Regions from separate parts of the Fructobacillus tropaeoli genome, predicted to be linked through region 2. Evidence: riboswitches for the same ligand, from Rfam matches in the RefSeq annotation. Region 2 holds a riboswitch; the other holds the start of a gene.
The links. A riboswitch is a leader RNA that binds a small molecule or an ion and turns the genes downstream of it on or off. The one in region 2 is predicted to bind lysine.

Region 1 (4,542 bases), on a different contig from region 2:
GAAATCAAGCAAGTCTCGCCAAAGCTGATTTTACCACTTACCAGGTAATTGGTAAGCACGGTCGTGGCTGGTCAAATCAGCTAAGCTTTCACCTTCGACCACCAGTTGTGAGAGGCCGTTTTCAACGAAGACCACGGCTGGCACAGGATTGCGGTTGTAGCGGGAGGCCATTGAGTACCCGTAAGCACCGGTATTCAAAACGGCAACCAAGTCGCCCGGCTCTGTTGCTGGCAATTCTTGGTCTTGAATCAAGACATCACCCGATTCACAATACTTACCCACTAAGCGGACATGCTCGGCTGGCGCTCCATGAACGTTGTTGGCCAAGACCGCCTGATAATCAGCCTGGTAAAGGGCTGGACGAATGTTATCACCCATTCCACCGTCAACGGCCAAGTAAGTCCGCACACCCGGTATATCCTTACGAGAACCAACAGTGTACAAGCTGTAACCGGCTGGGCCAGCGATTGAGCGCCCCGGCTCAATCCAGATATCCGGTTGGGTCATGCCCTTCTTAGCCGTTTGTTCCTGGACGCTTTTCAGTAAGGCCAAAACGAGGTCTTCTGGTAAGCGTGGCTTATCAGCGTCCGTGTAGGCAATTCCAAAGCCACCGCCAAGGTCCAATACTTCTGGTTGGTAATCCCATGAAGCACACAAGTCAACTAATTTTTGGCCGGCTAATTCAAAGCCATCTTCCTCAAAAATTTGAGAACCGATGTGGGCTGACAAACCAAGCAGGTGCAAGCTTTCATCGCCTTCAGCAATTTCATAAGCTCGCTTAGCTTGACCAAATTCCAAATCAAAGCCAAACTTAGAGTCGACTTGACCAGTCTGAATGTAATCATGGGTGTGGGCTGACACGCCAGGAACCACACGCAAAATCACATTTTGCTGTCCCTCTCGACCGGCCATAACCCGGTGCAAAAGGTCAAGTTCCAAGAAATTATCAACGATAATCGTGCCAACCCCGGATTCAACGGCAAAGGTCAAATCAGCCAGTGACTTGTTGTTTCCGTTATAAGAAACATTGGCCATCGGGAAGTCCGCAGCCACCGCCGTGTAGATTTCACCGGCGGAAACGAGGTCTAAGTGCAAGCCTTCTTCAGCAACCACCTGGTACATTGCCTGGCAGGCAAATGCCTTTGAAGCATAAGCAACGGCCCCTTTTTGACCGGCTTGTTCAAAGGCCTTCTTGAAGGCACGCATCTGCTTACGCATAGTCAAAACGTCATAGACGTACAATGGCGTTTGGTATTCCTTGGCCAAATCAGTGGCTAACACGCCACCAATCATGAGCTGGTCTTGGTCATTTACTTGCAAGTGGTTTGACATAAGAATCTTTCCTTCTTCTCTCTTTTTCAATCAAAATATTATTAGGTGGGGCTTAATCAACCAAGTACCGTGCTAAGCGGTCTTGGAAACGAATGGTGATTTCCCATGGATCAATTTCGCAATAGTGGGAAAAGTCAATTAGTGTGTTTTCCTGGTCCTGATTTTTACCAATGAAAGTCACCTTAGTTCCAACCGGAACGGGTTCTTCCAAAGCAATCATCAGTTGGTCCATGGCTAACTTGCCAACAATTGGCGCCTTTTGGCCATTAACCAAAACTTCATAGCCAACTGTTTCTCGTGGTAGGCCATCCCCGTAGCCGATTGGCAAAGTCGCAATCCATTGGGGCTTGGTGGTTTGGTAAGTGGCACCATAGGAAACGGAGGCACCTGTTGGCAGCTGTTTGATCATGACCACCTCGGATTCGAGTGTCAAGACCGGTTCCAGGTAGTTGTCAGGCTTTAATACCCCTTCGGATGGCTCAATACCATAGACCGAAGTTCCTGCTCGAATGACATCCATTGGCATCTGATCAACCCGGTATAAAGCTGCGGCCGAGTTAGCCAAGTGAACCATCGGTGGCATTGGCAAACCATCGGTTAACTCATGCCAGGTTGCTAGCTGGCCTTCAAAGTATGTCGTATCAACATCATCGGCCGTAGCAAAGTGAGTCATAATGCCTTGGTAAAGTAAGAAATCAGCATCTTGAACGTCGTCGATTGCCGCACTCAACTCTTCTCGGTTACGAAAACCGATTCGGCCCATACCCGTGTCGACCGCCAAGTTAACTTGGAGCTTAGGACCGCCGAGACGCAAATTGGCTTCAGCCTGCTTCAAGGTTTCACGATCAGCAACCGTGGCAATGATTTGGTAATCAGCCATTAATTGAGCAAATTCAGGAGACGTGAGGCCCAAAACCAAGATCGGTTGGCAAAAGCCGGCTTTTCGTAAGGCAATTGCCTCATCCATCACAGCAACGGCCAAGCCATCAGCACCACCTTCAACAGCAGCCTGACTCATTTCCAACAAACCAAAGCCGTAGGCATTGGCCTTCACCGTCATGAAAATAAAGTTGGCGTGGCTACTCTCACGCATAACTTTTAAATTTTTGGCCACCGCTGCCTTTGAAATCAATAAACGACTTGGACGGTGATTAGCGACAACCATGTGAGCCTCCTTAGGCAATAAAAAAATCCAAACAACGGGGGTTTATCCCTGTCGTTTGGATTATTGTCTAAAAATAGTCACAAAAAAACAGTTGAATAGCTCCCCGCTGCATTTGCAGCGACAGTCCAATAGCTCTTAACTATTGGCCCAGCAAAATGGCTCTGACCCCATCAGCTTCGGCAACCGCCCCTTTCGCGAACAATGTTCGGTACTCTTGTTGGTTGCGACCTCTATTACTTATTAAGTTGCCATTAATATACATGAGATTTTTTCTCATGTCAACACTCCTGACAAAATAAATTATCTTTTTAACAAAAAAGGCAGCCGATATTGGCTGTCTTTTCTTAATTTTATGAAAGCTTTTTTTGATAAAAGTTCGCTTTTACCCGTTTGTACCGACTATTAACAGTTGCCAATCGATCCGAAAGCGCTTTAACCTGTCCCTGGTTAAAGGAAGCAAGTAAAACGGACTTTTCTTGTTTTTGAAGGGCAATCAATAGCGGTGTGAGCGTCGTCACATCAACCCAGCGATGGGCCTGTGAGATGACGGCCACTTCTGGCACTTGTAGACTTTGCTGCCAAATCGCCGACAAGTATTCTGGTAGGACAATCAAAATTGACTGTTCTTCCTGGCTGCTTTGGCGGGCGGCCTTAATGAGGGGCGCCGAAATGTCCTGCGCATAGACAACATAGTCATCACCATAGCGGTCCGATAACTTGTAGTACCAATGCTTCAAGGCGGCGTGGTCCTCCACAATCAGAACAAAGTGCTGAACCTTGGCCAAAACCAGCTGTTCAATCTGCTGGTCTTCATTACGGCTCGTGGTCAGTACCGTTGTCAACTGATTATCCGTTGTCCCCTCGAATTCACTTTTCTCCGGCAACAGGGCGCCTGGCGTCTGGGCTAGAAATGTTGCTAAATCATCCGGTAAATAAGACGAAACGACTAGGACTTTATCCACCTGTTTCAAGAAGTACTTTTGGTACAGCAAATCAGCCTTGACCTCAAAAATTAGGTTTTGGACGGCCGGCTCCTTTTGGATGTGCCAGGAGATGTTGGCTAAGTATTCCTGGTGCGCTGATAGCCACGAAAGCTTAGCTAATTTAGCCGTCAAATCCGCTTGCGTCAATTTGTGGTTAAAATCAGCCTTAGCGGCCAAATCAACCAAGTCCAACAAGCGATTCAATACCGCCTTACCGGTCTTTACCAGACCAATATCTTCGGCTTGGGCGTCAATCTTATTGCTGGCCTCTTCCCAGTTATGAAGCGCCACCTTCCACTGCCCCTGTGTCTTCTTCGGCAAGCTAGCTGCCAAATCAGCTAAGCGGGCTACCTGGTCTTGGTAAAAGCTCAAAGGCAATGTCAGGCCAAAGCCCTCTTGAATGGCGGTCAAAAGCGCAATCGGCTTTTCCAAAATGGCCACGGGCCGGTCTTGGTACTTGCTTGCCTTTTCCAGCCCCTCCGAAATAGCAAAGAAGGCCGCAAAGGTCAGAAGAACCACATCGGCCTGAGCCGCCTTGTCAAAAGCTTTGACAAAGGCCGGACCCGTTTCATCAGAACGGACTGCTGCCAAGCCAGGCTGATTTTGCACACCTTTTGGCAAATCAATGAGGGCTAAATCAGGACTTTCGGCTAACCAAACCAGGACACGCGCTTGCCAAAAGGCGCCACCTTGGCTTCTAGCTACCGCCAGAACCTTTTGAAACTTCTTCTCATCCAGGTAATCGCGCGGCGCATAGAGTTTCGCCACCGATAAGTTAGCCCCGGGCAGTCGCTCCTGTAATTCCGCTAGGATAACATCCTGATGGTTCAAGAGCGTAATGTCATGGGCCAGCAGGTATGTCGCCTGTTGGCGGTTTTGATAAAAGAGTGGCAATAAATACGACAACGTCTTCTTAACTTCCGGCGGTGTCGTTAACTGCCAGACCGCTCTTTTCCGTTGTTGCAAAAAGCGCTGCACCTGGTCCATCACCTGACCCTGGTCTTCTTCGACTGCAAATCCGGGCCCTAAGGCTGCATCTTTATCGGCCAGCGTCTTCGGATA
Region 2 (4,542 bases):
AAAACCATTCCTTCAAAGAATTACTAAATTTTTTCGCTGAAAACGTTATTCCATCACTTTATGAAAAACATGAATTCCTTGGTGTTTTTTATTCAAAAGTAGCAGATCCAGCCTGGCGTCCCTACTTAAATCAACAGTACATCGACATGCTCATCCCCTACTTTGATGGTGCAAACGGAAACCAACATGAGTTAACCTCACAAACACTTGCTGAACTTACGATTAACCAAGTCATGGCCGCCATCAGTATCTGGCTCACGCAAGAAGAGCCTGTTAAGCCTGACATTTTTGCTCAACGCTTTATCTATCTTTTCTCAAATTCTATTCTTGATTTAGCTGAAATGAGCGATTAACCTATTAGCACTGATTTCTTTCACAAAAAGAGCTTCCACCCTAAAGGTGGAAGCTCTTTTATTAATTAAGAAACATAACCTACCCAACCGAAATCCGGCTGAATAACCAATTTTTAATGTTCAGCCTTTGAATCCAAATCAATTTCATCTAAAGGAATCAACTTTGACTTCTTAACAATCTTATAGACAATGTATGGAATCACGACAATTGGCACTGACAGATAAGTCATGCCAATCTTTTCCCAATCAAAGTGAGTAAAGGAAGTTGGGTCTTGCAAAACAATCACTACGATTGACAAAACAATGGCCAAAATCGGACCAAATGGGAACCAGCGTGCCTTATAGACCAACTTGTTCAAGTCCTTACCTTGGCGAACATAGGCACGACGGAAGCGCAAATGTGCTAAGGCAATTCCTAGCCAGGCAATAAAGCCAGACAGACCTGAAGCAGCAACCAACCAAGTGTAGGCTTCACTACCACCCTTAATGTCTGACAAGAAAGCAAACATGCCAACGAAGACCGTTAACAATAGGGATGCCCAAGGCACACCAAATTTTGACAACTTTGAAAATACCTTTGGTGCCTGACCCTTCTTGGCCAAGGCGTAAAGTGTTCGGTTAGCTGCATAAGTAGCTGAATTCGCTGCTGAAATAATTGACGTCAAGATAACTGCGTTCATTAATGAGGCGGCAAAAGCGATACCAGCATTCTTGAAGACAATCGTAAATGGTGAAACCGTGATGTCGTTGTTATTAGCAGCTGACAACAAATTTGGATCCTTGTAATACACCAAAGCAGAAATCACAAAGATGGCACCGATATAGAACAACAAGATCCGCCAGAAGACTGAGTTAATCGCCTTTGGCACTGATTTTGATGGGTCCTTTGCTTCACCAGCAGTAATCCCCACCATTTCTGTTCCCTGGAATGAAAAACCAGCAACCAAGAAAACCGACAAGACACCTTGGAAGCCACCAACAAAACCGTGGTTACCAACAGACAGGTTATGCATGACGTTTTGATTTGAGTGAATAACCCCAAAAATGGTCAAGACACCAATAATCAAGAAGAAGACAATCGTCACAACCTTGATTGTCGACAACCAAAATTCAGTTTCACCAAAAGTCGAAACGGAAAAGAGATTAATAAAGAAAATCAGTGCCAACACAATCGCTGAGAAAACCCAAGCCGGTACGTGAGGCAGCCAGAACTGCGCGACCAAACCAACCGCCGAGACTTCAGCCGCAATGGTAATCGCCCAGTTAAACCAGTAATTCCACCCAAGGGCAAAGCCCATAGCTGGTTCAATAAAACGATTACCGTATTCTGAAAACGAACCAGTAGTTGGCATATAAGTTGCCATTTCACCAAGTGAAGTCATCAGGAAGTAAACCATGACACCCATCACCAAATAGGCAGTAATGGCGCCCATTGGTCCAGCTTGTGATACCGTTGCTCCAGAGGCCAAAAAGAGCCCCGTTCCAATTGATCCACCCAAGGCAATCATGGAGACATGACGTGTCTTCAATTCCTGCTGGATGGCATTTTGATCTTGTTCAGCCATTTGCATGACTCCTTCATATGAATTTCAAACAATAAAAAAACCCGTTTTTGTCACAAAACAAAAACAGGCGGTAAATTCGTTCAATAATGATAGCAATGATTAGCAAAGCGCACCGTTAAAAACGACAGTCCGATGAATCTTCTTCACCGGCCCAAGGAAAATTTTTGACGCAAAATTTCCTTTCGGCAACTGCACCTTTCACCCTCAGTCTTTGTCTTGGCCAGACTCTTCAGGGCTACTCATTTTAGTTGCGACCTCTTTGTTTGTTGTTCCTACCATAACACAATTTAAATATCACCGTCAACTGCAAAAATGACTAACCAACTTTTAACGTGCTTTAAGTAAACCTTAGCAGCTAAACGGAAGTAAATATAGGCCAGTAAGAAAGCGCCCAACACCGTGGTAAAGGACAAATCACTACCAACCATCTTATTGCCAGCTAACACAATCCACGTTAACACAAAGACGGTCTGAATGGTGGTCTTGACCCAGTGGGCCACGTGAAATCGACGAACTAGGATGTTGTCAAATTCAAAGAAAAACAAGGCCCACATTGCCAATGATAAATCAGGCATCGTTTGATCTAAAGTTAACCCGTGATTCCAGGTTAAGAAAACTATTGCCGACCAAATAATCATACTGATAAAGAAAATTGTGGTCACGTTAATCGCCCACCAAGAGCCAACTTTAAAGCCCAAAGACCGAATGAAAAACGCCCAGAAAATATTAACTAACCAAATAAACCACAAACTTCCCATCACATTAGCAGGGCCTGCTAAAAATAAGAAATGACTAGCAATTTCTTGGGCTATAATGGCAAAAACAGTGTCCATTAATTCTAAAAAGCCACTATTGAAGCGCAGCATAATCGATAGAATAATAAAAAGTGCTAAAAAGCACTTTGACAAATATGGTCTCTTTTTTAATGGCGATATTAACACAAGACGGTCCTCTTCGATAAATAAATAACATTCTTATGTAAAAGAGTTTACGTCATGTAATAAAAAAAAGCAAAGTGCAACTATTGTAATCAAGAATTGTTCTTAATTAAAATAATTGATACCCATGGCTGCTCGAACCTCTTTCATGGTTTCTTCAGCTCTTTGATTTGCTTTTTCTGAGCCATTTTTCAACATGGCTAATACCTGATCCATGTTTTGTGCGTACTCTAACCGGCGCTCACGAATCGGTGCCAATTCAGCTTCCATCACGTCCAATAGGTGTTTCTTAAGCTTCATATCACCTAAGCCCCCAGCCTGGTACTGTTCCTTTAAATCTTGTACTCGCCCTTGATCGGGGTCAAAAATATCTAAATAGGTAAAGACGACGTTGCCTTCAACATGTCCCGGGTCCTCAACACGAATATGTGTTGGGTCGGTATACATTGACTTGACTTTCTTAGCTAAAGTATCTGGATCATCAGAAAGGTAGATCCCATTATTCAATGACTTTGACATCTTCGCATTTCCATCAATTCCAGGAAGACGGCCCTGTCCCTTTGGTGGGAAAACGCCCTCAGGCTCAACAAAAACATCTTTTTGATAAGCATTATTGAATGAACGAACTAATTCACGTGTTTGCTCAATCATCGGCTTTTGATCGTCACCAACTGGGACCTTTTTTGCCTTAAAAATGGTGATATCTGCGGCTTGAGAAACTGGATACGTTAAGAACCCAGCAGGAATCCCTTCCCCGAAGCCCTTTTGTTGAATTTCAGTCTTGACTGTTGGATTACGCTCTAACCGTCCTAATGAAACCAAATTCATAAAGTACATCGTTAATTCAGCTAAACCTGGAATTTGAGACTGGACAAAAATAGTTGATTTCTTTGGGTCCAATCCAACAGCCAAATAATCTAAGGCAACTTCCGTCAATGATTGTCTGATTTTTTCAGGATTACGCGCATTATCCGTAAAGGCTTGGGTATCCGCAATCATGATATAGGGATCAAATTCCCCAGAATTTTGCATGGCCACCCGATTCTTCAGAGATCCGATATAGTGACCGATATGTAGTTTTCCGGTTGGGCGATCGCCGGTTAAATAAATTTCTTTTTCCATGGCTTCTATTTCTCTTTCTAGTTATTAACCTTTCCATTATAACGAAATCAAACTCGACTTGCAGGATTCTTGTTTTATTGTTATATTATGAGAAAAAGATTAGAATGTTTTCACACTAAGGGGGAATCAATATGAAATATGCTGTTGTTGGTGCGGGTGCGATGGGCCTTCGTTATGGCCTCTTATTGCAAGAAGAAGCTGGCCTCGACGTTGATTTTGTCGAACCAACACAAGGTTCTGTTGACGTCATTAAGGCGCAAGGCGACGTGGTTTACCGATCAGTTGACCACGAAGACAAGACGCCAATTAAGGTGAATATTTATTCACCAGAAGAATATGAAGGTACCCCAGATGTCTGGATTTTCTTCATGAAGCAAATGCAGTTAGCAGATGCGTTGAAGCGCTTGCAACCTAAGTTCCAAAAGGGACAAACCGCTTTGGCAGCCATGAACGGTATGGGTCACATTGAAAAGATTCAAGAATATTTTGACGATGAGCACATTATTGGTGGAACAGCCATGATTGCCACTATTTTGAACAACTTTGGAGATGTCGACTTTATTG

Region 1: another riboswitch for lysine. It lies ahead of alr (alanine racemase); the one in region 2 lies ahead of FT12353_RS05235 (amino acid permease).

What each region holds. Positions count from the first base shown of each region.
Region 1 is NZ_BOJU01000002.1:224,945-229,486, forward strand. It holds gene lysA (diaminopimelate decarboxylase) at 31-1,332, opposite strand; gene alr (alanine racemase) at 1,385-2,497, opposite strand; lysine riboswitch at 2,586-2,738, opposite strand; gene FT12353_RS03105 (exonuclease domain-containing protein) at 2,848-4,542, opposite strand, start outside.
Region 2 is NZ_BOJU01000003.1:219,988-224,529, forward strand. It holds gene FT12353_RS05230 (TetR/AcrR family transcriptional regulator) at 1-353, shown strand, start outside; gene FT12353_RS05235 (amino acid permease) at 467-1,918, opposite strand; lysine riboswitch at 2,016-2,186, opposite strand; gene FT12353_RS05240 (hypothetical protein) at 2,206-2,826, opposite strand; gene trpS (tryptophan--tRNA ligase) at 2,962-3,978, opposite strand; gene FT12353_RS05250 (ketopantoate reductase family protein) at 4,110-4,542, shown strand, end outside.